3 regions of the Gottfriedia sp. NPDC058432 genome follow, and region 1 is predicted to be linked to each of the others. Evidence: predicted binding sites of a transcription regulator. Region 1 holds the regulator's gene; each other region holds the start of a gene.
The links. Region 1 encodes LexA, which represses DNA repair genes until DNA is damaged. Its sites were predicted from a motif close to CGAACATATGTTCG; they were not measured.
Positions count from the first base shown of each region.

Region 2: the regulator LexA is predicted to act here: its motif matches at 7,470-7,483, upstream of ACFWM3_RS12510 (Y-family DNA polymerase).
Region 3: the regulator LexA is predicted to act here: its motif matches at 2,192-2,205, upstream of recA (recombinase RecA).

Region 1 covers NZ_JBHXLC010000042.1:8,979-19,606, forward strand. Annotated here, with positions in the region: gene tkt (transketolase) at 1-1,408, opposite strand, end outside; gene ACFWM3_RS24005 (DUF896 domain-containing protein) at 1,596-1,835, opposite strand; gene ACFWM3_RS24010 (YneB family resolvase-like protein) at 2,047-2,703, opposite strand; gene lexA (transcriptional repressor LexA) at 2,844-3,491, shown strand; gene ACFWM3_RS24020 (GyrI-like domain-containing protein) at 3,588-4,214, shown strand; gene ACFWM3_RS24025 (hypothetical protein) at 4,300-4,740, opposite strand; gene ACFWM3_RS24030 (GNAT family N-acetyltransferase) at 5,082-5,498, opposite strand; gene ACFWM3_RS24035 (glucosaminidase domain-containing protein) at 5,637-6,278, opposite strand; gene ACFWM3_RS24040 (L,D-transpeptidase) at 6,477-6,812, shown strand; gene ACFWM3_RS24045 (sensor histidine kinase) at 6,952-8,337, opposite strand; gene ACFWM3_RS24050 (response regulator transcription factor) at 8,334-8,978, opposite strand; gene ACFWM3_RS24055 (metallophosphoesterase) at 9,152-10,021, shown strand; gene ACFWM3_RS24060 (hypothetical protein) at 10,141-10,452, opposite strand; gene ACFWM3_RS24065 (FUSC family protein) at 10,603-10,628, shown strand, end outside.
Region 2 covers NZ_JBHXLC010000010.1:137,163-147,790, forward strand. Annotated here, with positions in the region: gene ACFWM3_RS12470 (phosphotransferase family protein) at 1-876, opposite strand, end outside; gene ACFWM3_RS12475 (DinB family protein) at 1,011-1,505, opposite strand; gene ACFWM3_RS12480 (BclA C-terminal domain-containing protein) at 1,685-2,131, opposite strand; gene ACFWM3_RS12485 (Cof-type HAD-IIB family hydrolase) at 2,698-3,537, opposite strand; one part of gene ACFWM3_RS12490 (IS3 family transposase) at 3,737-4,184, shown strand; one part of gene ACFWM3_RS12490 (IS3 family transposase) at 4,184-5,088, shown strand; gene ACFWM3_RS12495 (DUF2922 domain-containing protein) at 5,180-5,395, opposite strand; gene ACFWM3_RS12500 (DUF1659 domain-containing protein) at 5,413-5,637, opposite strand; gene ACFWM3_RS12505 (YolD-like family protein) at 5,717-6,049, opposite strand; gene ACFWM3_RS12510 (Y-family DNA polymerase) at 6,137-7,399, opposite strand; gene ACFWM3_RS12515 (YqzH family protein) at 7,562-7,756, shown strand; gene ACFWM3_RS12520 (DUF2653 family protein) at 7,804-8,103, opposite strand; gene ACFWM3_RS12525 (hypothetical protein) at 8,126-8,554, opposite strand; gene ACFWM3_RS12530 (metal-dependent hydrolase) at 8,631-9,233, opposite strand; gene tatC (twin-arginine translocase subunit TatC) at 9,567-10,295, shown strand; gene ACFWM3_RS12540 (hypothetical protein) at 10,350-10,628, opposite strand, start outside.
Region 3 covers NZ_JBHXLC010000003.1:125,775-136,402, reverse strand. Annotated here, with positions in the region: gene ACFWM3_RS04855 (helix-turn-helix domain-containing protein) at 1-100, shown strand, start outside; gene pgsA (CDP-diacylglycerol--glycerol-3-phosphate 3-phosphatidyltransferase) at 172-750, shown strand; gene ACFWM3_RS04845 (competence/damage-inducible protein A) at 774-2,033, shown strand; gene recA (recombinase RecA) at 2,283-3,329, shown strand; gene rny (ribonuclease Y) at 3,995-5,566, shown strand; gene ACFWM3_RS04830 (TIGR00282 family metallophosphoesterase) at 5,781-6,572, shown strand; gene spoVS (stage V sporulation protein SpoVS) at 6,699-6,959, shown strand; gene ACFWM3_RS04820 (dipeptidase) at 7,198-8,124, shown strand; gene ACFWM3_RS04815 (2-oxoacid:acceptor oxidoreductase subunit alpha) at 8,356-10,113, shown strand; gene ACFWM3_RS04810 (2-oxoacid:ferredoxin oxidoreductase subunit beta) at 10,100-10,628, shown strand, end outside.

The DNA of each region.
Region 1 (10,628 bases):
CTTCACCAACTGCGATACTATCATGTGTAAATACATAAGTAACAGGTAAATTCATTAAAGCAGCTAAGCGAATTGCTGGTTTTAAGTAATCAGAGAAAACAAAGAATGTTGCGCCAAACGCATGAACTCCACCATGTAGAGCCATACCATTTAATGCTGCACCCATTGCAAATTCACGTACACCGAACCAAATATTTCGTCCATCGTAGCTTTCTCTCGTAAAGTCACCTTTACCATTCATATACGTTTTATTAGATCCAGCTAAGTCTGCAGACCCACCAAAGAAACTAGGTAATACGTTTGCGATAGCGTTAATTGCTTCACCTGAAGATGAACGAGACGCAATTTTTTTACCTACTTCATATTTAGGTAATGCTGTTTCTAAATCTACAGTAATCTTACCTTCAATCGCATTCTTTAATTGAGCTGCTAATTCAGGATATTTTTCTTCGTATTTAGCAAAAGTAGCATTCCACTCAGCTTCTTTCTTTTCCCCAGCTTCAACAATTACTTTATTAAAATGTGCATACACTTCTTCTGGTACGTAGAATGCATTTTCATAACCCCAAGCATACGCTTGTTTCGTTAAAATCGTTTCTTCTTTTCCTAATGGCTCACCATGAGATTTTGATTTACCAGATTTATTCGGAGAACCGTAACCGATTGTTGTTTTCACTTCAATTAGAGTTGGTTTTGATAATTCTTCTTGTGCTTTTTGGATCGCTGCAGTAATTTCATCTAAGTTATTTCCATCTTCTACTCGAATAACTTGCCATCCATAAGCTTTAAAGCGGTCTTCTACGCTTTCAGAGAATGAGCGATTTAATTCTCCGTCTAATGAAATATCATTTGAATCATAAAGAACTACTAAGCGTCCTAATTGTAAATGTCCCGCTAATGAAGCTGCCTCTGCTGAAACACCTTCCATTAAATCTCCATCACCACAAATTGAGTATGTAAAGTGGTCAACTACATTTAAGTCTTCTTTATTATATGTACCTGCTAAATGACGCTCTGCTAAAGCCATCCCAACAGCCATCGCAATACCTTGTCCTAATGGACCTGTTGTAGCTTCAACACCATGTGTATGTCCATATTCAGGATGTCCTGGAGTGTTGCTACCCCATTGACGGAAGTTTTTAATATCTTCAATCGAAACTTCGTAGCCTGATAAATGTAACATGCTATATAGTAACATTGAACCATGGCCTGCTGATAACACAAATCGGTCTCTGTTAAACCATTTTGAATTTTTTGGGTTATGATTCATAAATTTTGCAAACAATGCATATGCCATCGGTGCAGCGCCCATTGGCATTCCTGGGTGACCAGAATTTGATTTCTCGATTGCATCAATTGATAATGTACGAATTGTATTAATTGCTAATTGTTCAATATTATTAGACATAAATTTCGCTCCTTTAGCTTATTCATAGATATTATCATATAATTTACCATGATTTATTACAATAACTAACACTTAGTTTTGACATTTTTAACAAATTCTTTCCAAGAAATAGAAAAAAGCAGAATATTCTTCTGCTTTTATTTGTTATTATTTACAAAATATGAAATTTTATATTGTTAAATCTTTTTTAATGTAAATTTCTTTTACGCATTGCTTTTTCATATTTTAACTTTGCAGGAGTAATATCATTCCCTTTTTCATCAACAATTTTAAGTGAAGTTAATTCATCCATCATTCGAGAACGGAAATCTGCTAAATATTCTTTTCTTAATTGATCTTGTTCAGCTTTCTCTTCAGGATTTAACCCTGCTTCTTTTGCTTTTTTTGATAATTCATTTATTCTATCTAAAGTTTTTTTAGTAACCATTAGTAACCTCTCCTTTATTTATATCTTAGCTATTCATTGTTAGTTCCATCACTTTTATAATCAGACGATTAAATAGATGTCTTTCTTGACAAAAAGTCTGACGAAAAGCGGAGTAAAGAGCACTCCCTTAGCAGGCTATGCATCCAAGAAATCGATCGTTAGTTAGAGTCTGATATTCTATTCAATGTATCTCATCTTACAATAAATTGCATTAGCTTTCAATATTGGAGATTTCTTTCATATGTTCATTATACCTTCTATTGACAGTTGCTTTTGAAACGTTATATCCAAATCCTTTTAAGGTAGCTGCAATTTCTTCAAATGTTAGGTCGTTTTGACGTAATCTTACAATTTCGGAAATCGGTAATTCCAACTTATCTCTACCACCTGCGTTTACACTACCTTCTAAGTTTTTTTGAGGCTTATACCCGTTTTCAACCGCCTTTCTCATACCTCTTTTTATTTTCATATTATGAATTTTCCGTTGATATTCCTCTACAACACTTAAAATTTCTAAAACCATTTCATCGCTTTCACTTAGTTGAAATTGTCCATTTTGAGAAGAAGTAAATAATTTTATCCCTTCCCTTTTTAAAAAATGTAATAAAGCGATTCTTGCATGACCTCTTCCTAATCGTGTTTCATCTTGTATTAATAAAGCATCAACTTGGTGCTCTTTTATAATTTGAAATAGCTGAAAAAGCCCTTCTCTTTCTACTTCATATCCACTAGCCTGTTCGCCTATTGTTTCTAGAATACACATTCCCATCCGCTCACCTAATTCGGTTAGTTCACTCATTTGTCTATTTAATGATGTTTCTTGTGAATCCTTTGCTGTACTTACTCTCGCGTAAATGATTGCATTCATTAACTGTTCCCTCCATACGAACATGAAAACTACTTTAATAAAAAATAGAACTAACGTTTGTATATCATATCCTATCATGATATAATGAAAAAAATAAAGAGGAACGTATTATCTACTTTATAGGCAAGGGGGAAATTCAAATGAACAAACTATCGAAAAGGCAAGCAGAAATTTTAGCTTATATTAAAGACGAAGTAAAAATTAAAGGTTATCCACCTTCAGTTCGAGAGATTGCTGAGGCTGTTGGTTTAGCTTCAAGCTCTACAGTGCATGGTCATTTAGAGAGACTAGAACAAAAAGGCTATATTCGAAGAGACCCTACGAAACCGCGTGCAATCGAGATTCTTGGCGATACAGCTACGGTTGTGAATGAAGTACAAGCATCATACTCTGAAATCTATAACGATATTATTAACATTCCTGTAATCGGTAAAGTAACTGCCGGGATTCCAATTACTGCAGTCGAAAACGTAGAAGAATATTTCCCTTTACCGACTTCTGTTGCTCCATCTAACGAACAAGTTTTTATGTTACGTGTAGAAGGAGATAGTATGATCAATGCTGGTATTATGAATGGCGATCTTGTAATCGTTAAAAAACAATTCACTGCTGAAAATGGAGAAATTGTAGTTGCCATGACTGAAGATAGTGAAGCTACCGTAAAGCGCTTCTATAAAGAAAGCGACCATTTTAGACTTCAACCCGAAAATGATGCTCTGTTTCCAATTTTATTAAAACAAGTATCAATTTTAGGAAAAGTAATAGGAGTTTATCGTACATATCATTAAACCTTTTAAGAGCAATGACATATTTATGTGATTGCTTTTTATTTTTAATAAGCATATTCAAACTACACTAACTTATAATTTAAGGGAGTTTTTTTAGTGAGTAAACTCGAGTGGAGAAAAAGTTTAAAAGAAATTTATTTACCAAAAAGTAAGCCTAGTAAAATTAATATACCAGCCTTTAAATATATAACGATTGAAGGCAAAGGGAATCCTAATAATGAATTATTTAAAGAAAATGTAGAAGCACTTTATTCTTTAGCATATGCAATTAAAATGTTGCCTAAAAAAGGGATAGTTCCAGAAGGTTACTTTGATTACACAGTCTTCCCTCTTGAAGGAGTATGGGATTTAGATGAAGAAGGCCGAAAACTAGACTATTTAAACAAAGAACATCTTCTATATAAATTAATGATTAGACAACCTGACTTTGTTACAGAAGATTTAACATACATCATTTTAGATCAACTTAAACAAAAAAAGAAAAATCCACTGTTAGCAAACGTAAAACTCGAATCGATTACTGAAGGCTTATGTGTCCAAACCATGCATATCGGAAGTTATGATGACGAACCACGAACTTTTAAATTAATGGAAGAGTTCTGCACGGAGAATAATCTACAAAGAGTTCAAAAAACACATAAGGAAATCTATATTTCTGATGCAAGAAAAACTCAACCTGATAAATTGAAAACTGTTTTAAGGTTTCAAGTGGAAGAGCGATAGACAAAACTAAAAGAGCTTGGATTTTCCAAGCTCTAGACTTACAATTAGTTACCTGTAACATATCACTTTTAAATTAAACAGTTTATCATTCACTATAACTTTCAAAACACTTCTCTAAATCATCTCTAAATGCAATTGCTAAATAATTATCGATTATATTTCTAGTAATAGGTGATTGAAATACTTGACTCTTATATGCCCCACCATCATATTCAATTATATCAATCTTATTTTCAACCTGTTCATTTTGCACTTCATCAAAATATTTAATACTAACTACTACTCCAGAGTCATCAATCGTAATTAATAACTCTCTTTGATTTAATAAGACCTCAATCAAACTATCTTTATCAATCATAATATCAAATTCACCATTCGAAACTTCAATTTCCTTTTTTAAAGTCTCCTTTAAATCTACAAAATAAGATTCAAATTTTTCACACATCTTACTGTATGCCATATTTTCTGTAACAGTTTCTTTATATATTGCTTTTGTTTTTAAGATGAATTCCCTTTTAAAATCCATATTTCCACTCCTTGTAATGATATAATTGGAGCATTTATATATTATTACTATTCATCATGCATTGAAAAATAGAATAACAGGAAGAATGTATTTAAATTTTTTTTAAATTGATTAGCCTAAAGTAACAGACTAATTATTCTGTCAGGACTTCTTACACACTTTTTCTTAATTATTGTAAATAATATTACACTTTTTAAATTAATCTATGAAATGATTATAAGATTGAGAATCAGATGAGATTACATTTGAATTGAAGATGGGTAATTGGAAGTGGTTAATGATATTTGGGGTAATAAAATTATTTTTATTCTTGTTTAAAAAATTAATGCGGAAAATATCGTTTAATCTATTAATTTAACATAAATAATTTCAGGATCCCCTTCATCCAAATTATCGATAAGTCCACTTTCAATATATCCTAAAGATTGAAATACTTTTTGCATTTGGATATTTGATTTATTTGTAGATGAAAATAATTTCTTTTCTGAAAAAACTTCAACATATTTCATGAGATTTTTTGCTATACCAAGCCTCCTCATGTTTGGTGAAACAATTATTAAATCAATAAATAAATGGCCAAAGAAAAATTTATGATAAATCATAAAACCTACTATACTTCCATTCAATTTACAAACTATGCATCGATTTTCTTCAATTGATAGTTTAATTTGATTTTCCCTCATTCTGCTTCCAATAATTTGTGAATCCAGAATTACGACTGATTCACAATCATTCAGATCCGCATTTCTAATTTCCACTTTCGTTCTCCTTTTCTAATGATAGTTATAGTTAACCTTTTCTATAAAATACTTTCAAACCCTTTTATGTATTATGGTTAATGTTAATAAACCTGTATTTGAAATCATACAGGTTCACTTAATAAAAAATTCAATATTTTATAGATTTGTTGGATTGAAAAGTTTCCCCCATGTTTTTACCCCAACAATTCCATCTACTACTAAATCATTTTTTCTTTGAAACTCTTTAACTGCATTTTCAGTTAGGATACCGAAAATTCCATCCACTTTAACGCCTATTTTTTCTTGAATTTTCTTTACTTGTACTCCCCTCGAACCTTTTTTTAAGACTCCCTTATAAGGATATAACTCAATTTGAATAATCCTTTTATATAATCCATTTTTAATATTTGCATTATTTACCGAGATGAGCACATCTGCATAATTAGGATCTACTGCCCATCCTGCTGCAGCAATTGCTTTAAATTGCTCATTAGCAGTTTTGTAAGTTTTCACTTCACTGTATCGTGGATTACTTAAAATAAAATCAACATAGCCCTGAACTGGATCATTATATTTTATATAATATCCACCTTCATTTTTAGGTCTAGCAGTTCCTCTACTACTAAGTGGTAAACCTGGATACCACGTTTGACCTGCAATATTGTTATTTTTCTTAAAATTTTTAGACGTAAAATGTGCTGTTTCTACTTGCCATTGAGTATAAATCACTTCAGTTAACCAGCCAATTTTTTTTGAAACTTCTTGGGCATATTGAAAATATTTAATTGTATTAGACACTATAGACTAATCCTCTCCTTAAAATGCTTGTCCTATAGAGTATTCATATGCTCCAATCTTGGTACTAAGGAATTAGTAGAAAAGTAATCGAATCCGTCTATTTTTTCTATTTAAAAATTCATATATTCTATTACCCTTCTTGTATTTAACAACTATTAAAGTTTCTTCATACGATAGTTAAAAACTGGAGTTGATAAAATGACTAATTGGATCTACATTTCTACATCAAACCGCCAGCTAAAACTTTTCGACGGAAACACTCTGCTTAAAACTTACCCAATTGGTGTAGGAAAAATGCTTACTCCTACTCCTACAGGAACTTATACAATTATTAATAAAGATCCAAATCCTGGTGGACCTTTTGGGGTACTATGGATGGGACTTTCCGCTCCACATTACGGAATTCATGGAACTGATAATCCTGCAACAATTGGTCACTTTGTTTCACATGGTTGTATTCGAATGTTCAATAAGGATGTACTTGAATTATCTTCGATGGTTCCAATAGGCACAGGTGTCGTTATTCATCAATAAATGAAAAAACCACGAGAAGTTCTTATCTTGTAAGTTTTCATAGATTAAGCGGCACTTCTATTAAAATAAATTTCCATTCTCTTAAAAATGGTTTATGGCTTGCCTGTTACAACTAAGAAGAAAATTAAAAACCCTTACTCTACTGTAAGGGTTTTGGAAAATGAATTGAAAATTGAATATTTCCATCTATTAATTTCACATCATGTTTTAACTGATGACGGTTTAAAATCGATTTTACAATTGCTAGACCTAAGCCTGTTCCTGTTAAATGTTTATTTCGGGAAGCCTCCATAACATAAAACGGTTCCCAGATTTGCTTAATTTGAGTGGAATTTTTAAGATTTGTTTCATTTTTAATGATGAATACAATTTCCTCATTTTCCTCGTAAATCTTAATGGTTATTACCGGATTTTTTGTATATTTAATTGCATTACTAATTAAATTATTAAATACTTTCTCAATTTGGTCCCGATCTACTTCAATATTAAGTTGATTCTTTTTAATATATTCTTTTTTTATGATTATATTATTTTGGTTCAATTCGATTTCGAAGTTTTCCAAGCTAGAATCAAAAAGCTGAATTAAGTCAAATTGTTCTATATGGAATATTTCACGTTCAATTCTTGATAACTCTAATAATTTATCGATTAAACGGTTTATTTGATCTGTTTGTTTAATGATTGTATCAACATAGGTTCCGTCATCTATACCGTCTTTAATGCCTGCAGAATAAGCTTTGATTAGAGCTAGGGGAGTTTTAAGTTCATGAGAAATATCTGAAATAAACGTTTTTAAATTAGCATTCCGCTGATTTAAATCATCATGGGCAATCCTCAATTTGTCACTCATTTCGTTTATACTTTTAGCAAGTTCTTCGATTTCATCATTTGTTGAAATTTTTGCCTTTTTAAATTCTAATTGAGCAATTTCTTTTGAAATATCTTTTAACTCTTTCAATGGATCTGTTATTTTTTTTGACCAAATCCAAACCATTAAAATCAGCATTAAAATCAAGAAAATCATAATATAAAAGGTAAACTTATTTACGATTTGAACAGCATCACTTAAATAAACAATCGAGACACCAACTACAATAAATACATGATCCTTTTGAATAAAATCGACTAAAAAACTAGATTTCAACTTACCTTGATCGTAGATTTTACTAATTCTTTTACCACTTTTAACTTGATTTAATGTTTCTTCTGTAACCCAAAATTTATTTAACGTTACCCTTTTTTGATATAAATTATCTTTTAATAATCCATTAAACTCGTCTAAATTGGACTGTATTGGTTCATAAGCGATTGTTACATTATTTTTTTGTTCCAATTGATTAATTGATTGTTTAAACTCAGCCATTGGCATCTTGTTTATCGCTGTTGAAAGGTCATGCACTCTATTTTTCATCTGAAATAAGTAATATTTAGGTAATAAATATGAATTGATAATTAGATAAAAAATAAAAACAAAAAGAATACATACGGTAATTGCTATCGATATTTTACTTCCTAATCGGTTCATTTTTCTTTTCTAAGACTATATCCTAAACCTCGATGTGTTTGAATAAGATCTTCTCCTATTTTTTCTCTTAATCTTCTTATATGGGTATCCACCGTTCGATCATCTCCATCATAATCAATACCCCATACATTAACTAACAAATCCTCACGTGACAATATGTTTCCTCGATTACGAACAAAACAGCTTAATAAATCAAATTCTTTTTTCGTTAATTTTAAATTCTCCTCGTTTTTAAATGCAATTTTACCTTTAAAATCTACTTTTATATTATCAATTACAATAAGATGGTCCTCTTTTAGTAATTTTTTAGCTCTAGTTATCAGGACACCCGGATGAAATGGCTTTCTTACATAATCGTCAGCCCCTAGTTTTAGAGCTTGTAATTCGTCCTCATCATCACTTTTAGCTGTAAGCATTAATACTTTTGATTCACCGTTTTTCTTTATTTCTTTACACACATTAATCCCGCTATTATAAGGCATCATCCAATCTAAAATAGCTAAATCAATTTTTTCGCTATAAAAAATTTCGAGGGCTCGTTCTCCGTCTTCTGCTAAGAAAACGGTATATCCTTCCTTTTTGAAATATGCCTGTAAGATCTTTAACATATCTTTTTCATCATCAGCGATTAGAATATTGATTTTTAATTCCTCCGTTCAATTATGTAATTTTGTCACGTTCATGTAACAAAGGTAGCTTAAACTGATTTCGAGGAGTGATAATTTGAGAATCATTGAAATTTTAATCAGTGCTCTATTTATTTTATTTGCAATCTTAATTGTATCAATTCATTCATAAAAGGCAGGTTATAGACATGAAATATACCATATTTAGAAGGATCGTTAGAAGATTAATAGTTTTTACTTTGATATTATTAATTTTCCCTATTATTTTATATAGTTATTCAAAAAGTATCGAACCAAAAATGTTGGATGTAAATCAAATAACGATCACATCAAATTCCGTTTCAAAGCAGATGGAAGGATTGAAAATTGTTCAATTTAGTGATAGCCATCTAGGTGCTCATTATACATTAAAGCAATTAAATAAAGTTGTCGATCAAATTAATAAACAAAACCCTGATTTAATTGTGTTTACTGGTGATTTAATTGATAATAGCGCTTTATACAATAAATTAGATCAAATCCCTGCAGTACTTCAACAATTAAAAGCAAAAAATGGTAAATATGCTATTTACGGTAATCATGATGTTGGTGGAGCAGGCAAGAAAATCTCATCATCTGTTTTCATAAAATCTGGTTTTACAGTTTTAGAAAATGAACAGAAAGTAATCGACTTAAAAGATCATAGTAAACTAAATATTATTGGTTTGGATGACTATCTTTTAGGAAGACCAAATCCAGCTAAAGCATTTAAAAATATACAAAAAAACGCTTTTAATCTCTTACTAGTTCATGAACCCGATGTGGCAGCACGCCTAAAAGAGTATCCGATTGACTTACAACTCTCTGGCCATAGTCATGGTGGACAAGTAAAACTTCCATTTCACGAAGCAATTTATACTCCACCATTAGCAACCATTTATACTGAAGGTTTATATAAAATAAATGATCATAAAAAACCTTTGAACTTATACGTTAATCGGGGTATAGGAACAACAAGGCTTCCGTTTCGATTTTTTAGTGTTCCAGAAATTTCAGTTTTCACTTTAAAAAGTAATTGATAAAACCCGCAAGGAAATATGAAATCCTTGCGGGTACATTAGAATCAATCTTTATCAAAAGTTAGTCAAACAAGTTCACAAGTTTCTCCTCATATACAAATCACGTTGTATTGAAGATTTTAGGACATAGGACTAAAATCTTTCCAAATTGTTACTGATAATAGTTCATGAGTAATGTCCTTACTAAACCAAGTTTCATTCCATTCAACCTGGCTTCTTTCAAACCTCGTTCGTTCTTCATATTCTTCTATAGTTCTATATTTAATAAATAAGTTGATGTAATAATATTGCTCATCTTCTCTTTGCATAAAATTCATTCCAATATTTGATGGCTCTGAATGAAATTTTGAATGTGCTGACTTTTTTAATCTTGATTTAAAATCCTCTAAAAACTTCTTTTCAAACTTATATTCAAATAAGACGGTAATCATTGTTTCAACCCATTTCTATTATTAGTTGTCCATTAGCTAAACACTATTATAAGTATTCAATTTCTTAATTATTCTTACCAACCACTCATACATATAAGATTTAATTTGAGAGGATAATATAAAAAATAGAAATTTCTATAAGAGGTGCTTATGGAAGAAACACAATCACTGAACTC
Region 2 (10,628 bases), on a different contig from region 1:
TTGGTAGTGTCCATCACTGCAAGTTTCTGAAAAGAAATTTGCCGAATAAATACTATAAAATAAAACGTATAAATGGATTGTACTTCTAACCTCTTCTCCTAATCGATCAACTACTTTATTTAAATATTTTGCTAGCTTTATTTCACCCAATTCATCATATAAATCAAATAAAATCCAGCTTAATGCAACATCAAATAACGGGTCTCCATATAATGTCATTAATCCGAAATCAATTACACCATTAATTTGTCCATCTGAATTTACTAATAGATTTGATGGATAATAATCACCATGTACTAATGCATATTCCCCTTCATATCCAACTGAAAATGCATCTATTAAACGTTTTAATTTCACTTCGTAATCTGATACATCTCTTTTCAAATAATAATCTACTTCTGTATTCTTTCTTAGTAGCGATTGCTTTAAAAAACCGTTCCAGTCCTTTGAAGAAACTTCTTCATAATCACTTAATAATTTAATGCCTTTAAATTGCTTTTCTAATTCAATCCTTTGAATACTTAATATTGTAGATAGATAGTTTTCAAAGAAAGAATCTAATACTTGCTCATCATAATTTGATAAATCCTTTTGTATATTTCTGCCTTCAATTCGTTTTTCAATTGTTAAAACAACGCCCTTCTCTTTTATAATCTCGTGAATTCTAGGTAATTCAAAATTTGCATCACTAGAATTCATTGATTCATAAAATTGCTTTAATATTTCTAGCTTTGAATGGGCTGTTGGTTTATATAATTTTAAGACTCTCTTTTGATCATAAGAGTAGACTTCTGCTTCTTGTCCCTTTCCTAAAAAATTCAATTCGCTTATATTGTACTTTTTCAAAATGTAATCCCTAACATTTTGTGTGATCATCTTTTGTTCCCCATTTTCCCTTATTTATCTTTTTTTCAATTCTATTTCCATCTATTCCTACTTCTTCCAAAATAGCCTACTATTTCTTATACGGCAATACAAATTATTTAATGATTTTTCTCCGTATTAGCTTCCTACTCTTCTTTTGATACCCATGAACCTTGTGCTTTTCGTATGTAGAGGATTTGCCCGATATGATAAGCATTATGAGTACATAAATTAGATAATGCTCCCCACCAGACTGCATCTACTGGAAAGTTTGGAATTTGTTCATAAAGCTTTGATTCATCTGCTTCTTTTATGGCTTGCTGCCAATTCGCTAAATTCTCGTCTAACCGTTCAACAAGCTCCTGCCAATATTCCCTTGTTAAATTTTCCATCTCTCGAAAAGTTGAAGCATTACTATCGATTACTTCAGTTGGTATTTCTCCTTTAAATCTACTCAACCATCGTTCATTATAGAAATACAGATGGTATACGATTTCAGCGATCGTATGAGTAAAATCATTTTGTCTCCAACTTATATCCTCTAAACTTAAATTCTCCAATGCTACATTTAAAGGTTGAATCCAACTTTCAACATTACGACAGACTTCCAATTGATCTAATATAAACTCTTTTTTACTCATAGATCATTCTCCTTTGTTAATTTTATACTTTACGATATGTACTTTCGTGGTTATTACTAGATTCACCTTTATTACTTTATGATTTTAACTTATTAAAAAATGCACTACTTTTTTAAAAAGCAGTGCATTCTTGTAACGGGATAGGAGAATCTTTTGAAGCATAACGATAAAATCTTATACTAATGAACTCTGAATAGATTAATTGTTGCTCCAGCACCTTGTAACAACTTAACATCTCCAACAAAGTCAAATAATTGAAGTGAAATTGTATCTCCAGCTTCTAATGGTAAGATCATTTGACTACCGTAAATGGATCTATTCACTTCATTTACGATTGCTGATGCATTAATAGGTCTACCGTTTATTAATATTCTTGTAGATACGGCTAATAGTGCATTTAAATTCACAGTGTAAGTAATAAAATAATTACCTGGTGCCTCAACTGTTAGTCGATCATTTGCTCGATCAATTGTAATTCCTTCACCTAAATACTGAAATGATGGAAAAGTTACAACTGTTCCTTCTTGTATTACTGAAATTGTTCCACCACTATTTGTAACAAATGCAAAGCTTTCGCCAGGAGGTATTGGTGGACAATGATGTCTTGGGTGTCTTGAATGTCTCATATTATCACCTTTCATTATTATTAGACATAAATCCTCTTAGGAGTAACATATTAAAGACTTGTCTATATATTTTATTAATATGAAAGTTTTTTCTTTTCGTTACAGCATGTCCACTAGTTTTTTTATTTTTTTCAATTTTAATAGAATAAAAAAACTTAGTCATCATCGGACTAAGTTCTGTTAAATCATATAGTATTGCGAGTTTTATGACCTCTCTAGTACATTTACAATCCGATTTAATAGTTCATTTTGCTTCTTTAATTCCTCGTTTCGGATTTTAAATAATTTATAGAAGTAGGAGATTACTACTATAAGACCTATAGGAATTGCAATGTAAAAAAGCATAATAATGATTGGAAATATACCTAAGGCTACATCCATTTTAACAATCCACATCCTTTATAGTTTATATTTAGATTATGTTAACCTATACAATCTTTATGTCTTTAAAATAGGGAAAAGGAATAAGAAGTGTCTACAAAGTATAGAAAGAATGCAAAAAAAGAGAGTCTCAAAAGTACTTTGACTTTTAAACTCTCTCTTGCCGGTCTACAAATTGAATTTAATTAACTTTGTTTCAATTTTTGTTTTTGATCTAAAAAATGATAGATTGCATGGGCTACGCCTGCTTCTTCATTTGTTTTTGTAACAAATGTACAGTAGCTTTTTAGTTCTTCTTTCGCATTTCCCATAGCTACTGGAAAACCTACTCGATTAAACATAGAGACATCATTAAAACTATCGCCAATTGCCATGCTCTCATTTAAATCTACTCCAAGGATTGGTGCAAGCTTTAATAATGCCGCTCCTTTACTTACATTTGCTGCATTAATTTCAACGTTATTTGAGCCTGACGAAGTAATTAATAGTCCCTCTTCTTGCATTAGTTTTAGACGAATGCGACTAATAACCTCTTCATTCTTGGAAAGAAATAATATTTTATATACATCAAGATCCTTAAAATCTTCAATAGAAGAGTAAGTTCGAACCTTTCTTAAAGTAGCTGTCACTTTGTGTGTCTTGCCAGTTTGCTTATCAGTAAAAAATTCATCATATAGTGTATCTCGACACTTTGTAAATGATCCTTCACTAGTACTAATAATAAATGTTTTATTTTCTGCTTCACATATGCTTAAGGCTTTCGCAAAAATTTCTTTATCCATTGAATCGTTGTGCAAAATTTTTGCCTCATAGTCATATATTTGGGAGCCATTTAAACAGACAATCGGACAAGTTAGACCAGCTTCATCTAATACTTCCTTTGCACTTTCATACATTCTACCTGTAGAAATGACAACATGGATTCCTTCCTTTTGTGCTGCCCGGATGCTTTCAACATTTTCCATAGGTATTCCATTCTTACCATTTACCAGTGTACCATCCATATCAATTGCAATTAATGCCATGTCGTTCTCTCCTTTTCTACTATTCTCTTATAATCTGAATGCTAACTATTCACCAATTCTACTAAATTATTCTTATTACAATTTATCTATTTCTATTTTATGTTTTCATTCTCTATTATTATAACGCAAAAAAAGACCTTCTGCATTTGAAGTGCACCCCAAATGTTAGACACATCTAACATTTGGAGGTGCATTTTTTATGACAAAATTTACTACTGAACATAAATTAGCGGTAGTTAAACGATATTTAGAAGGCAAAGAAAGTTTTCACTCCATTGGTATGTTATTTGGAACGTCCCATACTGAAGTAATAAACTGGGTAGCTCAATATAAGCAAAATGGGATTGATGGCTTGCTGAAAAAGTCATATACAAGTTATTCGGTACAGTTTAAACTAGACGTATTAAAGTATATGAATGACCATGGGACGTCACCGAATGAAGCAGCTGCAATTTTCAATATTCCTTCCCCTAGAACGATTCGAAAATGGAGGACTCTATTTGAATCACAAGGACTAGACGCCCTAGAATCAAAGAAAAAGGGGCGATCTGCCATGAAAAAAGAAACAAAGAAAACAACTCCACTTAAGGGATCAGTTGAAGAACTTCAAGCTGAAATAGAACGTTTACGCATGGAAAATGCGTATCTAAAAAAGTTGAATGCCTTAGTTCAAAACAAGGAAAAATCACGAAACATGACAAAGTAAAAGTTGTCTGTGAATTAAGGCATGAGTTTTCGTTAAAAGAACTTCTACTGCTTGCCAGTATTCCGCGTAGTACGTACTATTATTGGATGAAAAATCTAGACCGTCCTGATCCAGATACAGAGATAAAAGTAATGATAAAAGAAATTTACGAGGAACATGAAGGTCGTTATGGCTATCGTAAAATTCGAGACGAGCTTACTAATCGTGGTTATAAAATAAATCATAAAAAAGTTCAACGACTCATGAAAGTACTAGGGATAAAATCACTTGTAAAGGTAAAGAAATATCGCTCTTACAAAGGTGAAGTGGGTAAGGTTGCCCCTAATATTTTAGATAGAAATTTCCAAGCAGATAAACCAAATGAGAAATGGGTTACAGATATTACTGAATTTAAATTATTTGGAGAGAAGCTATATTTTTCACCTATGTTGGACTTATATAACGGTGAAATAATTGCTTATACAATTGGTTCACGTCCAACTTATTCACTTGTATCAACTATGTTAGAACAGTCTTTTGAACGTTTAACAGATTCCGATATACTACTAATTCATTCAGACCAAGGCTGGCACTATCAAATGAAAAAATATCGTACTACCCTAATTAAACGTGGCATCACGCAGAGTATGTCACGAAAAGGAAACTGTTACGATAACGCAGTAATAGAAAGTTTCTTTAGTATCATGAAATCTGAACTACTTTATCTAAAAGAATTTAACAGTGTTGAACACTTTAAGCAAGAACTAGCTAAATATATAGATTACTACAATAACAAACGAATTAAGGCAAAATTAAAAGGCATGAGCCCAGTAAAATACCGAGTTCATGCCCAACAAGCTGCCTAATTGAAGTAACCAGTCTAACTTTATGGGGTCACTACAATTTCAGAAGGTCTTTGGACTGCCTACAAAACTCATTTTCTAACCATAATAAAGCCTATAACTCTATCTCAATAATCTCCTTACCAACCAAGCGTGCGCCTTGTTTTGCTACGACAATTCCACTTGTAGAAGTGAATACGTTGTTTGCTACAATTTTATCCATTACTTGATTGATTAATGTTGGATTAACTGGAATGGTTGGATTGTCTACTGTTAGCGTAACGACCTTTTCGTTTTCATTTAAAAATTTAAGTTCTAATGTTTGAATCATGTCGCTCTCCTCCTTTTTTATAGACTGTTTAAAAGTAGTCCATTGCTTAATACTTCTAGTTCTACTAACGGTAGATCTTGCAATGATGCTAAAGCATTACCAATTTCACTTAGCTTCACTAAATCAACATCAACTCGGACATTTTTATATGCCTTCCTCTTGATCATGATTTTTCCTTGTGCGTCTTTTCCTGCATGTAAATTTACATACAATGTTAGTTGTTGAGTAGCAATTTGCGCCATTTTCAACTCCCCCTTTCGATGTATATGTACTTAAAAAAGAGGGAGTTTTCGTTAACGGTTCATTATTTTTTTTTGATTTTCAAGATCCAATTTTCACGTCCACAATATCACTTAATAACAGCTCCATATATCCAGCTTGTTCTTCATAAATGGATAGCCTATTTTGGTGTAAATTAATTTTCCCTATTTTTCCTTTTACATTATGGTGATAGTGATCTTTATAATAAGTAATTTGTACACTTTCATCTTCATGAATTGCCTGTTGAAGATGACGGTTCATTTCCTCTAATAGTTGTTCATCTACATCTTTTTGTTGTTCATAATTTTGTGATACTTTCCAATCACGAAGCATTTTTACATGTTCTGGTAACATCATTGACGTCCATTTAATCGTGCCACGGTCACGAATCATCGGCATTCTTCTCCTTTTTTTCTCATTTTATCTTAGGTAGAACTAGTGGCTTTCACCTGCAGGGAGAAAAGGACGAAAGGAAATCTTTTACCCTTTATGTCCACCTACCAGCTTGCTTCGGGCAAGTGCTGTTCCTCCTTCTGCATAAGAAACAGCCCAGAGGAGCGAAGATGATCCGTATTTTTTTCGGACTGCGTCCATCACATATCCTAAATTACGCTTTTGAGGTTTTTTCTGGTCAAACAAATTTAACTGCATGATTTCGTCACTTACAATATTCGAAAGAGAAATGAGAATTTGCCGAACTGTCTTCCCTTCATAATATCGATCAAATAATTTTGTACAGATTTCATACAAATCTGAAGTAATATTTGTAGGTTCATCCATTGTAAAAGCATGGGAAAATCCTCCACCGAATTCTTCACGACTATATCCAATTCCTAATGTAATCGTACGTCCTGCCTTCTTAGCATTACGAGTTCGGCGTGCAACCTCTTCACACATTTCACGAATAACAAACTTAATTTCTTCGACTTTCGTATAATCTCTCATTAATATTTGGCTTTTACCAAAACTAATCTGTCCATTCATTATTGGCGCACCTAGCTCAGACAGATCTACTCCCCACGCATGATGATATAGTTGATTTCCCATCACCCCGAATTTTTTCTCCAGCAAATGAAGAGGATATTTCGCTAACTGTCCTACTGTAAAAATACCCATTGCATTTAAAGTTCGTTCGGTTCTTTTACCGATTCCCCACATTTCACTAAGAGGACTCACCTGCCATAGTTTTTTTTCTACATCTTCATAAGTCCACTCCGCTATCCCATCTTTTTTTCCTTCTAAATCTAAGCACAGCTTCGACAAAAGCATGTTCGGTCCAATCCCAATCGAACAAGGTAATTGAAATCGTGCCATAATTTCAGTGCGAATTTTTTCGGCAATCTCCCAAGCATCACCCCATAATCTCTTCACTCCATCCACCTTTAAAAAACATTCATCAACACTGTATACATGTAAATCCTCTAAGGGTACAAATTCATTTAATAACTTTACTATGTTTGTTGAGATTTCTAGATATTTTGACATTGAAGGATTTACAATTTTAATTCGCGGATCTTTCGGTATTTCAAAAACCCTTGATCCCGTTTTAATCCCAAATTCCTTTTTTAATCGTGGGGAAGCTGCAAGGACTATACTTCCTTCTCTCTCTACATCTCCAACAACTGCTAAATAACATTCTAATGGATCTAATTCGAGCATGACCGCAGAACAACTTGCATAAAAGCTCTTCATATCGATGCATAATATCCGATGATGTGGTAACTCTTCATAACAAATGCTCATACATATCACTCCGATTTTCCAAAAAATATAAGAACTAATGTTCTTATTTTTATTATAAACATATATTAAACGAATATACGTTCGATTTCAATAAATTTTTTTCATTAGGAACAATACAAAATTTTAGCTATACTAAAGTTAGCTTAAGGGAGGAAACTAAAAGTGGATGGACAGTTTGTAAAGCAGATGATTAAACGAGCGTTAATGCAATATAGAGGAGAACACGAACAGTGGATTACAGCTGATATGCTAGATAAACTGTACGATCAAATCGTTACCGAACAATTAAATGATGATCGTGAATTATATGAATTAGTACAAGATATTGTTTACGAATACGTAACGAATTATGCCTAAGCAATCGAAAAAACCCGAGAAAGAACGTCCAGTTCTCTCTCGGGTTTTTATGAATAGATAAATGATATTTCACTCGTAATTCCAACTTCTTCATCAAAACCAATAATGATTTCCATTGCATAGGATGAAAAACGATGAATCTCTTCTAAGTAAAAACCAATTGCGTCTGATATTTGTTGCTCACCATACAATACGTTCAGATGATTGGCCGAAACTTGACAACTTACCCCAACATCTTCATCAAATTGAAACTCAATTTGCACACTTTCTGGGCGTATTCCTTCTAAATCAGCCACATATACACAAATTGCATTGGCAACATCTTGTTCATCAAAATAGATTTTCACAAGTCACCTCGAAGGGAAAAAATTAATATCGGTTTCTACGAAAGATTTTCTTAATAAACCAAATAATCACTACTATCACTAAAAAATCTAATAGTAATCCAAAAAATGAAAAACCAAAGTGCTGACCACCATAGTAGCCACCAAACGGGTTTAGCATCGAGCCAAAAAGAGAACCTAACCCAAATGCACCTGCATACCCTAAAAAATTCCTTCCAGGACTTCTATAAGATCGATAACTCGACCTAGGTGCTGTTGGTCGATAACTTCTATTAGAACGATACGATCTCCTAATGGCAAGATGCGTTGATGGTTGTTTGCTAGAAACAAAGGAATTAGTATTCACCTTAATACGTTGATGGTTATATGTATTACTACTTGCATCAACCGGGATTGACAAAGCAAGCATAAAAAACAAAATCCACATTGATATTAGAGAATTTATTTTTTTCAATATTGACCCTTCTTTCATCATCACATCTTTCTTAGTATGGATTATTTTAATAAAAAAATGTGATAATTTAAGAGGCCTATAACCACTTAATACTTTGTTTTGTAAACAACTGATCCGCTAATAGGTGCGAAAAATAACCGACTGTACCAGCTAACCATAATCCATTTATCATTAAGTCTTTTTGCAGCAAATAACAAATTCCACACCAAAAAGCTAAAAAGTAAAGGGAATGAGTTGGTCCACGATGCTTTAATCTCGAAGAAACAGCAACAAATACTCCAAGCGCAAAGATTGACCAATAACCATGAAAGAAAAACCAACCAATAACTGCAATTAATATGCCTGTTAACATTAATATTGTTTTTATATTCCGTAACCAGCTAACACAAACAATAAATAATGTGAGAATACCTACTGCATAAATCCATGAACCAGAATAAATTAATTTCCCTGTTTTCACAACAATAAATAATGTAGCTGCTAAAAATAATAAGCTGAAAAGAACTTTTAGCGGCATTGAAACTTTTTTTGTTAATGAACTATTATGATGATCTAAATCAGGAGCTAAACTACTGATTGCACCAACTATAAGTGGGACGGTCATAGAATCATTTTTTGTTGCATACATTGTGACACCAGTTGCAAATAATCCTACAATTACATGACTTTTTCCATCCAAAATATTTACCTTCCTTATCTTACATACTCATACTTTTATTATAGTCGGATAAGGTTAGTTTTCATATGAATATATTAGCAAATGATGGTAATTTAAGAATAATTAATGTCTTTATATTCATTGACGATTGTTCTTTTTTCTGACAAAATATAGGAAGCTTAGGTGTTATAGAAAACTAGTCGGTTTGTAAGCCTTTTGGGCGAAGACTAAAGACGTAGTTGCACTTACACTTTATTCCTAGAATTGGCTACTACATCAAGTAATCGACGTCGCTAGCCAGTTTACTTTTTAAAGTGTAATAAAATACTTTCACAGTTTGCTTTGGGGGAAATTATGCAAGAAAAAGAAATGAGTGTCATTGACCATTTAGATGAACTTCGAAATCGAATAATAAAAGTTATTGTTGCATTCGTTATTTTTTTAGGGATTGGATTATATTATACGAAAGCTATATTCAATTTCCTTGTTCAAGATTTGCATGGAAAGCTTCTAGCGCTTGGTCCAAGTGATGTCCTTTGGATTTATCTAATGATTGGTGGGGTGTTCGCGATCGCGTGTAGTATCCCTGTCATAGCTTACCAAATATGGGCGTTTGTAAAGCCGGCCTTGCATGTAAAAGAACGAAAAAGCACAATGCTTTACATACCAGCTTTATTCTTATTGTTCGTTTGTGGATTAGCATTTGGCTATTATTTCATCTTTCCAAACGTTTTAAAATTTTTACAGGATATTGGAGAAGACTTAGTAACAGTTACATTCACAGCTGAACGCTATTTTAGCTTCTTATTTAACTTAGTTGTTCCTTTTGCGTTTTTCTTTGATTTACCAGTCATTATACTATTTTTAACAAGTATCGGAATCGTATCACCGGCATTTTTAAGAAAAACTCGACGATTTGCATATTTTATCCTTATTATTATCGGAACAGCAATTTCACCGCCTGATTTTGTATCTGATATGATGACAAGCTTACCATTGTTAGTTATATACGAATTAAGTATTCTTGTTTCATCACTTGCATATAGAAGACGTATTAAACGACTACAACATGAATCAGAATAAAAAACAAAAATGGACAGCAATTAGCATGCTTGTCCATTTTTTCTTGACTATTCCTCATAATAAAATATGTGATGTATACAAAGTAACAACCAAACCTGAAAAACTATAAATTAACGATGCTTTAATAGCAATTTTTCTTTGAAAATCTTTATGTAAATCATTAAATTCTAATCCAGCAGCACGCAACCATTGATACCGCTGCAATGGAGTATAACTTACTTTTTTAGCTGTTTTCCAATAAAGGAAGACCGTCGTAACGAATCCTACCATAATAGCAATATTACTAGCCGATGAATCCGAGAGAACACTAACAAGGAACGTCAAAATTACTTG
Region 3 (10,628 bases), on a different contig from region 1:
TGAGCTACGAATTAACGATGAGGTATTTAAATATCCAGTTAGTCCAACAAATGCTGTTCACCAAAAGATTACGATTAAAAATTTAAAAATGAATCAATAGTCATCTTTAAGATGGCTTTTATTCATTTATTATAAATGCTTCATTTTTAGAAAGTTTTGGAGGGTTTTACCATGAATTTACCAAATAAAATCACAGTGTCAAGGGTTTGTCTAATTCCATTATTTATGATTGCCGTTTTAATCGATTTTGGATGGGGAAATGTTACATTAATGGGTGATTCGATACCAGTTAATCATTTAGTAGGAGCTGCAATTTTTATTATTGCCTCTGTTACTGATTTTATTGATGGATATTACGCAAGAAAATATAATTTAGTTACTAATTTTGGTAAGTTTCTAGATCCACTTGCTGATAAATTACTTGTTTCTTCAGCGTTAATTATCTTAACTGATTTTCATTATGTTCCTGCGTGGATTACGATTGTCATTATAAGTAGGGAGTTTGCTGTAACCGGTTTACGAATGATTTTAGCTGGTTCTGGAGAAGTACATGCTGCTGCAATGCTAGGTAAAATTAAGACTTGGGCTCAAATAGTTGCGATTTCAGCATATTTCTTACATGACTTCCCATTGAATTTCTTACCATTTTCGATTGCGGATGTATCACTTTGGGTCGCATTATTCTTTACAGTATATTCTGGTTGGGATTATTTTTATAAAAATAGAGATGTTCTACTTAAATCAATGTAATTAATAATATAGGGGGAAATGATATGAAGCGTGCTGAAATCATCGCAGTAGGTACTGAGCTACTTTTAGGCCAAATTGCAAATACGAATGCTCAATTTTTAGCTAAACATTTATCTGCATTAGGATATCACCATCATTTCCAAACAGTTGTAGGAGACAATTCCGATCGACTTAAAAGTGCATTAGAAATTGCTTCATCAAGAAGTGATTTAATCATCTTAACTGGTGGACTTGGACCAACAAAAGATGATTTAACGAAAGAAGTTGTCTCTGAATATGTTCAAGAGTCACTTGTTTACCATGATCAATCACTAGAATATATTGAACAATATTTTATTAAAGTAAATCGACCAATGACTGAGAATAATAAAAAACAAGCATTAGTCATTAATAATGCACATGTTTTATTGAATAAAAACGGTATGGCACCTGGAATGGTTTATGAAGCGAAAGAAAAACAATTTGTATTATTACCAGGACCACCGAAAGAAATGATTCCGATGGTTGAGAAAGAACTTATTCCTTATTTTTTAAAAGGAAAGGAAGCAAGTACGATTATTTCGAAAGAGCTTAAGTTTTTTGGTATCGGTGAATCAATTTTAGAAACTGAAATTCTTGATTTACTTGAAAATCAATCAAATCCAACAATTGCTCCTTTAGCGAGTGAGGGAGAAGTAATGCTTCGAGTTACTGCAAGTGCTAGTAATGAGCAAGAGGCAGTTAAACTAATTGGACAAGCTGAAGAAAAAATACGTGAGCGTGTTGGGCAGTTTATATATGGTACAAATAATGAAAACTTATTTACAGTTTTATCAAGAAAGTTAAAAGATTTTAAACTGACCATTTCTGCTGCTGAAAGTTTAACTGGAGGTCTATTCAGTAAAAGAATGACGGATATTCCTGGGAACTCGTCCATTTTTAAAGGTAGTGTTGTTTGTTATTCTAATGAAATGAAACAAAACCTTTTAAATGTGCCGTCAGATATTCTTAATAAAAATGGTGCAGTCAGTGCAGAGTGTGCAAAATCGCTAGTTGAAAATATTCAAAGATTAACAGGAAGTAATATTTCAATTAGTTTTACTGGTGAAGCAGGACCGGCTACATTAGAAGATGTGCCGGTAGGAAAAGTATTTATCGGTATTAAAATTGGTGATTCTGATTCAATTGTAAAAGAGTTTCAATTTAGTGGCACTAGAGAACAAATAAGGCTATCAAGTGTTAAAAATGGCGCGAACATGTTGATAAAATTAATTAATTCAAGTTTTGAAAGTCAAGACTTATAAAATGAAATAGAATATTTTATAATAAAAAAGCTCGGTTAATATAGCCGAGTTTTTTAATTTTATAGTTACGATATTAATAAAAATCTAGTTTTATAGACCGAAAAATACGAAACAAGCGTTTCTATTCTTAAAAAAATAAGTTTAAATACGAAAAATATCGAATAAACGTTCTATTTTTTTGTTGGCAAACGAACAAAAAACAGTTATTATATAGTTAAGAGATAAATGAGTCCTGAAGGAGGAATTTAAATGAGTGATCGTCAAGCTGCATTAGATATGGCTTTAAAACAAATCGAAAAACAATTCGGTAAAGGTTCAATTATGAAACTTGGGGAACAAACTGACCGCCAAATTTCAACTATTTCTAGTGGATCGTTAGCACTAGATGTAGCGTTAGGTGTAGGTGGATATCCGAGAGGAAGAATTATCGAAGTATACGGTCCTGAAAGTTCAGGTAAAACAACTGTAGCATTACATGCAATCGCTGAAGTTCAAGCAAATGGAGGACAAGCGGCGTTTATAGATGCTGAGCATGCATTAGATCCGGTTTATGCTCAAAAATTAGGTGTAAATATTGATGAGTTATTATTATCTCAACCAGATACAGGTGAACAAGCACTTGAAATCGCTGAAGCATTAGTACGTAGTGGTGCAATTGATATTATCGTAATTGACTCAGTAGCTGCATTAGTTCCAAAGGCGGAAATTGAAGGTGAGATGGGTGATGCTCACGTAGGTCTACAAGCTCGATTAATGTCACAAGCATTACGTAAACTTTCAGGTGCAATTAACAAGTCAAAAACGATTGCATTCTTCATTAACCAAATTCGTGAAAAAGTTGGGGTTATGTTCGGTAATCCTGAAACAACTCCAGGTGGACGTGCGTTAAAATTCTACTCTACAATTCGTTTAGAGGTACGTCGTGCTGAGCAATTAAAACAAGGTAATGATATTGTAGGTAACAAAACAAAGATTAAAGTTGTTAAAAATAAAGTAGCACCACCATTTAGACAAGCAGAAGTTGACATTATGTACGGAGAAGGTATTTCTAAAGAAGGCGAAATTCTTGATATTGGATCTGATCTAGATATCGTTCTTAAGAGTGGAGCATGGTATTCTTACAATGAAGAGCGTCTTGGACAAGGACGTGAAAATGCTAAGCAATTCTTAAAAGAAAATAAAGAAATTCGTGATACGATTAAAGAATCGATCCGTCTTCACCACGGTTTAGATAACCCTGTTACTATAACTGAAACAGATGACGAAGAACAATTCTCTTTATTAAATGATAAATGAGTAATCATAAGTTAGTTTAAAACAGCACAAAATGCGGGCGCTTATTAAAAGTGCCTGCATTTTTTTATATTATTAATTTCTTTGATTATCTAAAAAGCAGTATTTATTGAGAAGTAAAAGTTTTTAATTGAAATATAGATAATAATTTCACGAATATGAAATAGCTATTCAAACGGAAGGATTAACTGTCCTATAGTCAATGCGTAGTGTGACCATAAGGAGCGACTATGAAGATGGAAATTAATTCACACATGGTAAGTAAGGTGTTCTGCATTGGAATTAGGCATATTTTTATGGTCTGGCCTTATAAAAAAACAGACAATATTTATTTTCTTTTATATTTATAAGCAGTACTTTATATATGAAAAATTCTATCAATTCACTTACTAATTAGAACTTAATAAAAAATTTAATGAATAAAATTTAGATTCTCATGTATGAAATCTAGTAAAAATGTAATAAATATTGATAAATCAAGTAAGTAAGCGATTTACAAGGCTTGACATCATTTGGTAAGAGATTTAATATTTAAGTGTATATTCTAAAAAAATATTACTATTTTGTAAAAAATTGAATTGAAGTGTGCTGTATGTTGATGCAATTATTTATACAATATAACAGCCGACAAAAATGAAACTAACTAAATAGCAAGAGGAGGTGAAATCATGGGTGCAAATACTATAATTTTGATCATCTTCGCATTGCTTGCCACATTCGGAGTCGGTTATGCTGTCGGATTTTTTGTCCGTAAGTCCATTGCAGAAGCTAAAATAAATGGCGCAACTAATCATGCAAATCAAATTATTGAAGATGCAAAACGTGATTCAGAAACAATTAAAAAAGAAGCTTTATTGGAAGCAAAGGACGAAATTTTCAATATTCGTACAGATGCAGAGAACGAAATTCGAGACCGTCGTAGTGAACTACAAAAGTCAGAAAATCGTTTGATGCAAAAAGAAGAGAACTTAGATCGTAAAGATGATGGACTTTCAAAACGTGAGTCTGTTCTTGAAAGAAAAGAGGAATCTCTTGTTTTAAAACAACAGCAGATAGAAGAAATGGAAAGCAAGATAGAAGCATTAATTGCTGCTCAACAAGAAGAGTTAGAAAGAATTTCTAGCTTAAATCGTGAAGAAGCAAGACAATTAATACTTACTAAAGTCGAAAATGAATTATCCCATGAAACAGCAATACTAGTAAAAGAAACAGAAGCTCGAGCAAAAGAAGAAGCAGATAAGAAAGCAAAAGATATTTTATCATTAGCAATCCAGCGATGTGCTGCAGATCATGTTGCTGAAACAACTGTATCAGTTGTAAATCTTCCAAATGATGAAATGAAAGGTCGTATTATTGGCCGTGAAGGACGAAATATACGTACTTTAGAAACGTTAACTGGTATAGATTTAATTATTGATGATACGCCTGAAGCTGTAATATTATCAGGTTTTGATCCAATTCGTCGTGAAACTGCACGAATTGCACTAGATAAATTAGTACAAGATGGTCGAATCCATCCTGCACGAATTGAAGAAATGGTTGAAAAATCAAGACGAGAAGTAGATGAGTACATACGAGAAGTCGGTGAACAAACTACTTTTGAAGTTGGTGTTCATGGAATTCACCCTGACTTAATTAAAATATTAGGTCGTCTGAAATTTAGAACTAGTTATGGTCAAAATGTGTTAAAGCATTCGATGGAAGTAGCGAACCTAGCTGGACTTATGGCTGCTGAACTTGGTGAGGATACAAAACTTGCAAAACGTGCAGGTTTACTTCACGATATTGGTAAAGCAATTGACCATGAGGTAGAAGGTAGTCACGTTGAAATCGGTGTCGAATTAGCAACGAAATATAAAGAACATCCAGTAGTTATCAATAGTATTGCATCTCATCATGGAGATGCTGCGCCAACTTCGATTATTGCGGTTCTTGTAGCTGCTGCAGATGCATTATCTGCTGCTAGACCAGGAGCACGTAGCGAAACATTAGAAAACTATATCCGTCGTTTAGAAAAACTTGAAGAGATTTCTGAATCATACGAAGGTGTAGAAAAATCATTCGCTATTCAAGCAGGTCGTGAAGTACGCATTATGGTAAAACCAGATACAATTGATGATTTACAAGCTCATAGATTAGCGAGAGATATTAGAAAACGTATTGAAGATGAACTGGATTATCCAGGTCATATAAAAGTTACGGTTATTCGTGAAACTCGAGCTGTCGAGTATGCAAAATAAAGTGGTATATGCCACTTTATTTTCTTTTTTGTAACAAAATAAAGTATTTTTAAAAATAGCTCCAACTAATACAAATCTGAAATGAATCTTAGTTGAATGGCATAGATGAAAGATTCAGATTGTGCTAGTAATGGGGCTTTTCGTATTTTTGGGTAATCTAAAAGTAAAATCAGTACTGTTTATTTACAGTGGCAAGTTGGAAGGATGTAACGAAATGAGAATAATGTTTATAGGTGATGTAGTTGGTTCAAATGGTAGGGCAATGGTAAAGGCAAATATTCAAGCTTTAAAAAGGAAATACAATCCTTCAGTAACAATCATAAATGGTGAAAATGCAGCGCATGGTAAAGGAATAACGGAAAAAATTTACCGAGAATTTTTAGAATTAGGTGCTCAAGCAGTAACACTTGGTAACCATGCATGGGATAAAAAGGATATTTTTGAATTTATTGATCAAGCAAAATACTTAGTTAGACCAGCTAATTTCCCTGAAGGTACACCTGGTAATGGATTAGTATTTTTAAATTTTAATGATGTTGAAATAGCTGTTATAAATTTACAAGGTAGAACATTTTTACCACCACTTGATTGTCCTTTTAAAAAAGCTGATGAGCTAATAAAAATTGCTAAAAAACGAACAAACATCATTTTTGTTGATTTTCATGCTGAAGCAACAAGTGAAAAAATTGCTATGGGCTGGTATTTGGATGGAAGAGCAACAGCGGTTGTTGGTACACATACACATGTTCAAACGGCTGATGAGCGAGTTTTACCTGCTGGTACAGCGTTTATTACGGATGTTGGAATGACTGGTCCATATGATGGGATTCTAGGCGTTACAAAAGAAGCAGTTATTAAAAAATTCTTAACGAACTTACCAGTGAGATTCGAAGTAGATGAAGGTAGAGGTCAGCTAAGTGGTGTAATCATCGAATTAGACAAACAAAGTGGTCTAGCAAAATCGATAAAAAGAATACAAATAAATGATGATCATCAAGAGCTATAAGATTAATTAAAAGAATTGTGAAAATTTTTAAAAAACTTTTAAATATTTGCAGGAATAACTTCTTGTTATCGAGAATAGTTTTTATTGTACACAATAATAGCTTTGTAAGTACAAGGAGGATCAGGAATGGAAATATTAAAAGTTTCAGCAAAGTCAAACCCTAATTCTGTAGCAGGAGCACTTGCAGGTGTATTGAGAGAGCGTGGTTCAGCAGAAATTCAAGCAATTGGTGCTGGCGCGTTAAACCAAGCTGTAAAAGCAGTTGCAATTGCAAGAGGATTCGTTGCACCAAGTGGTGTAGACCTTATTTGTATCCCTGCATTTACAGATATTCAAATCGATGGGGAAGAGCGTACAGCGATTAAATTAATCGTAGAGCCTCGTTAATAATAACAACCTGTTAGCCAAAAGCGACAGGTTGTTTTATTTTTAATTAAAGAAAGATTAAGTAATACCGAGTAAGATTACGCAAATTTGTAATTAAAAAGTGGAGCTAACACTTTAGCTCCGACTTAAAGCTCGTCAGTCGACGAGTTTTTTTGTGTATAAATATTCCTTTTATTATTGAATTTATTAATATGATACACTAGTTTCAATAATCGAAAAAATGGAAGGGTGTTAATTTATGAAAGTTTTTGATGCTCATTGTGATGTATTGATGAAATTACTAGAAAAGCCATCGATCAATTTTGAAAATGATGATTCACTACAAGTTTCAGTTAATCGATTAAAACAAGGGAATAGTAAAATACAATGTTATGCTATTTATATTCCAGAAAATGTACATAAACTAATCAAATTTGATGCTGCACTTCAATGTGTCACTCTTTTTTATGAAAAAGTAGCAACAGAAAATAATAATATTAAAGTTATTCGAACAAAAGAAGATGAAGTTGGATTGAAAAATCACGAAATGGGTGCTATTTTGACGCTAGAGGGGTGTGACGCACTTTTAGGTGATATTAATCGTCTAAAGATATTACATCGTCTAGGCGTACGTAGTGTCGGTTTAGTATGGAATTATGCAAATGAAGCTGCAGATGGAATTCTTGAAGAAAGAAATGGGGGTTTAACTAATTTTGGAAGAAGTGTAGTTCATTACTTAAATGAGCATAATATGTGGTGTGATCTTTCTCATTGTACTGAAGCTGCGTTTTGGGATGCATTTGAACAAGCAAAATATCCAACTGCGACTCATTCAAATGCTAAAGCGATTTGTAAACATCCTAGAAATTTAAATGATGAACAACTAAAGGCAATGTTTAATAGAGGAGCCATCGTAGGGATTAATTTCTATCCTACTTTTTTAGTCGATGAAGGTGTTGCAACGATTTCTGATATTCTTAGACATATCGATTATATGTGCTCTTTAGGTGGAGAAAATTTTATCGCGATGGGATCAGATTTTGATGGAATAGATACTCATCCAACAAATTTACATCACGTAGGACTTTATCAAAATTTAATAAATGAATTGCTTAAACACTATACAGAACAGCAGGTTAAAGGCTTTATGTATGAGAATTATTCATCATATATCCATTACAAATAACACGTTACTTGTTCAGAATAATAAAAATATAAAAATTAAAGGAATAATTTCTTTCAAAATCATTGATTTTTTTGGTTAATAGGTCTATAGTTGAAAGCGAATTAACTCATATCAAAAGATATGTTTTAAATCGCTTTCATTCTTTTATAATAAAATGAATGATATGCAAAAAAATTATCCATTTATAATTTAATTTATTACTGAATGAGGGCATTCAAAGGGGTGTAGGAAATGATTGAACAACTTTCGTGGAAAGTTGGAGGACAACAGGGTGAAGGTATCGAAAGTACAGGTGAGATTTTTGCAATTGCGTTAAACCGTTTAGGTTACTACTTATACGGATATCGTCATTTCTCTTCTCGTATTAAAGGTGGTCACACTAATAATAAAATTCGTGTAAGTACAACTGAAGTTCGTGCAATTTCAGATGACTTAGATATTTTAGTAGCATTTGACCAAGAAACAATCGATGTAAACTTTTATGAATTACGCAAAGGCGGTATTGTAATCGCTGATGCTAAATTTAATCCGACAATTCCAGATTCAACTGACGTAACACTTTATTCAATTCCATTTACAGAATTAGCTACTGAACTAGGTACTTCATTAATGAAAAACATGGTTGCAGTTGGAGCTTCAAGTGCAATTTTAGGTCTATCTATTGAAGTTTTCAGAGAAGTTGTAGATGAAATTTTTGGTAAAAAAGGTCAACAAATTGTTGAGAAAAACATAGAAGCAATCGCACGTGGAGCAGAAGAAATGAGAGAAATGCTTGGCGTGAATGTAAATAAAATGCAATTATCAGAAGCTGATGGTAAAAAACGTATGTTCTTAATCGGTAACGATGCAATCGCAATGGGTGCATTAGCTGGTGGTTCTCGTTTTATGGCAGCGTATCCAATTACGCCAGCATCTGAAATTATGGAATATTTAATTAAAAAATTACCTCAGTATGGTGGAGCAGTTATTCAAACTGAAGACGAAATTGCTGCATGTACAATGGCAATCGGTGCTAACTATGCTGGTGTTCGTACATTAACATCATCTGCAGGTCCTGGTCTTTCATTAATGATGGAAGCAATCGGTCTTTCTGGTATGACTGAAGTTCCTTTAGTAATCGTTGATACTCAACGTGGTGGTCCAAGTACTGGTCTTCCAACTAAACAAGAGCAGTCAGACTTAATGGCTATGATCTACGGAACTCATGGTGAAATTCCGAAAGTAGTAATCGCTCCAAGTACAGTAGAAGAAGGATTCTACGATATGGTGGAAGCGTTTAACGTAGCTGAAGAATTCCAAGTACCTGTTATCGTAATTACTGACTTACAACTTTCTTTAGGTAAACAAACTGTTGAGCCACTTCAATTCGATAAAGTTCAAATTCGCCGTGGTAAGTTTGATTACAAACAAGAATTACCAGTATCTGAAAACAAAGAGTACTTCAAACGTTATGAAGTGACTGAAGATGGAGTTTCTCCTCGTGTAGTACCAGGTATGAAAGGTGGAATTCACCACGTAACTGGTGTTGAGCATGATGAAATGGGTAAACCATCAGAATCACCAATTAACCGTAATCAACAAATGGATAAACGTATGCGTAAGTTAAATAACCTAAAATTCCCTAACCCAGTGTTAGTGAACTCTAAACACGACGATGCTGATGTATTACTAGTTGGTTTCAACTCAACTCGTGGTGCGATTGAAGAAGCAATGGTTCGTTTAGAGCAAGATGGTATCAAAGTTAACCATGCTCATATCCGTCTAATTCACCCATTCCCAACAAACGAATTAATGCCTGAGCTTAAAAAAGCTAAACGTGTAATCGTTGTTGAAAATAATGCTACTGGTCAATTAGCAAGCATTATTAAAATGAACTGTGGTCATGCAGAAAAGATTTCAAGCTTACTAAAATATGATGGAAATCCTTTCTTACCAAAAGAAATTTACAATACTTGCAAGGAAGGAGTTGTTCTAAATGGCAACATTTAAAGAATTTCGTAATAATATCAAACCAAACTGGTGCCCAGGATGTGGAGACTTCTCTGTACAAGCATCTATTCAACGTGCAGCAGCAAATGTTGGTTTAGAACCTGATAACCTTGCAGTAATTTCTGGTATTGGATGTTCTGGTCGTATTTCTGGATATATTAACTCATACGGTTTACATGGTATCCATGGTCGTTCACTTCCAATTGCACAAGGTGTAAAAATGGCTAACCGTGATCTAACTGTTATCGCTTCTGGTGGTGACGGTGATGGATTCGCTATCGGTTTAGGTCATACAATCCATGCAATTCGTCGTAACATCGACGTTACGTATATCGTAATGGATAACCAAATCTATGGTCTTACAAAAGGTCAAACATCACCGCGTAGTGATGTAGGATTCAAAACTAAGAGTACGCCACACGGTTCTGTTGAATCTGCACTTTCAGTAATGGAAATGGCATTAACAGCTGGTGGAACATTCGTAGCACAAAGTTTCTCAAGTGATTTAAAAGAAT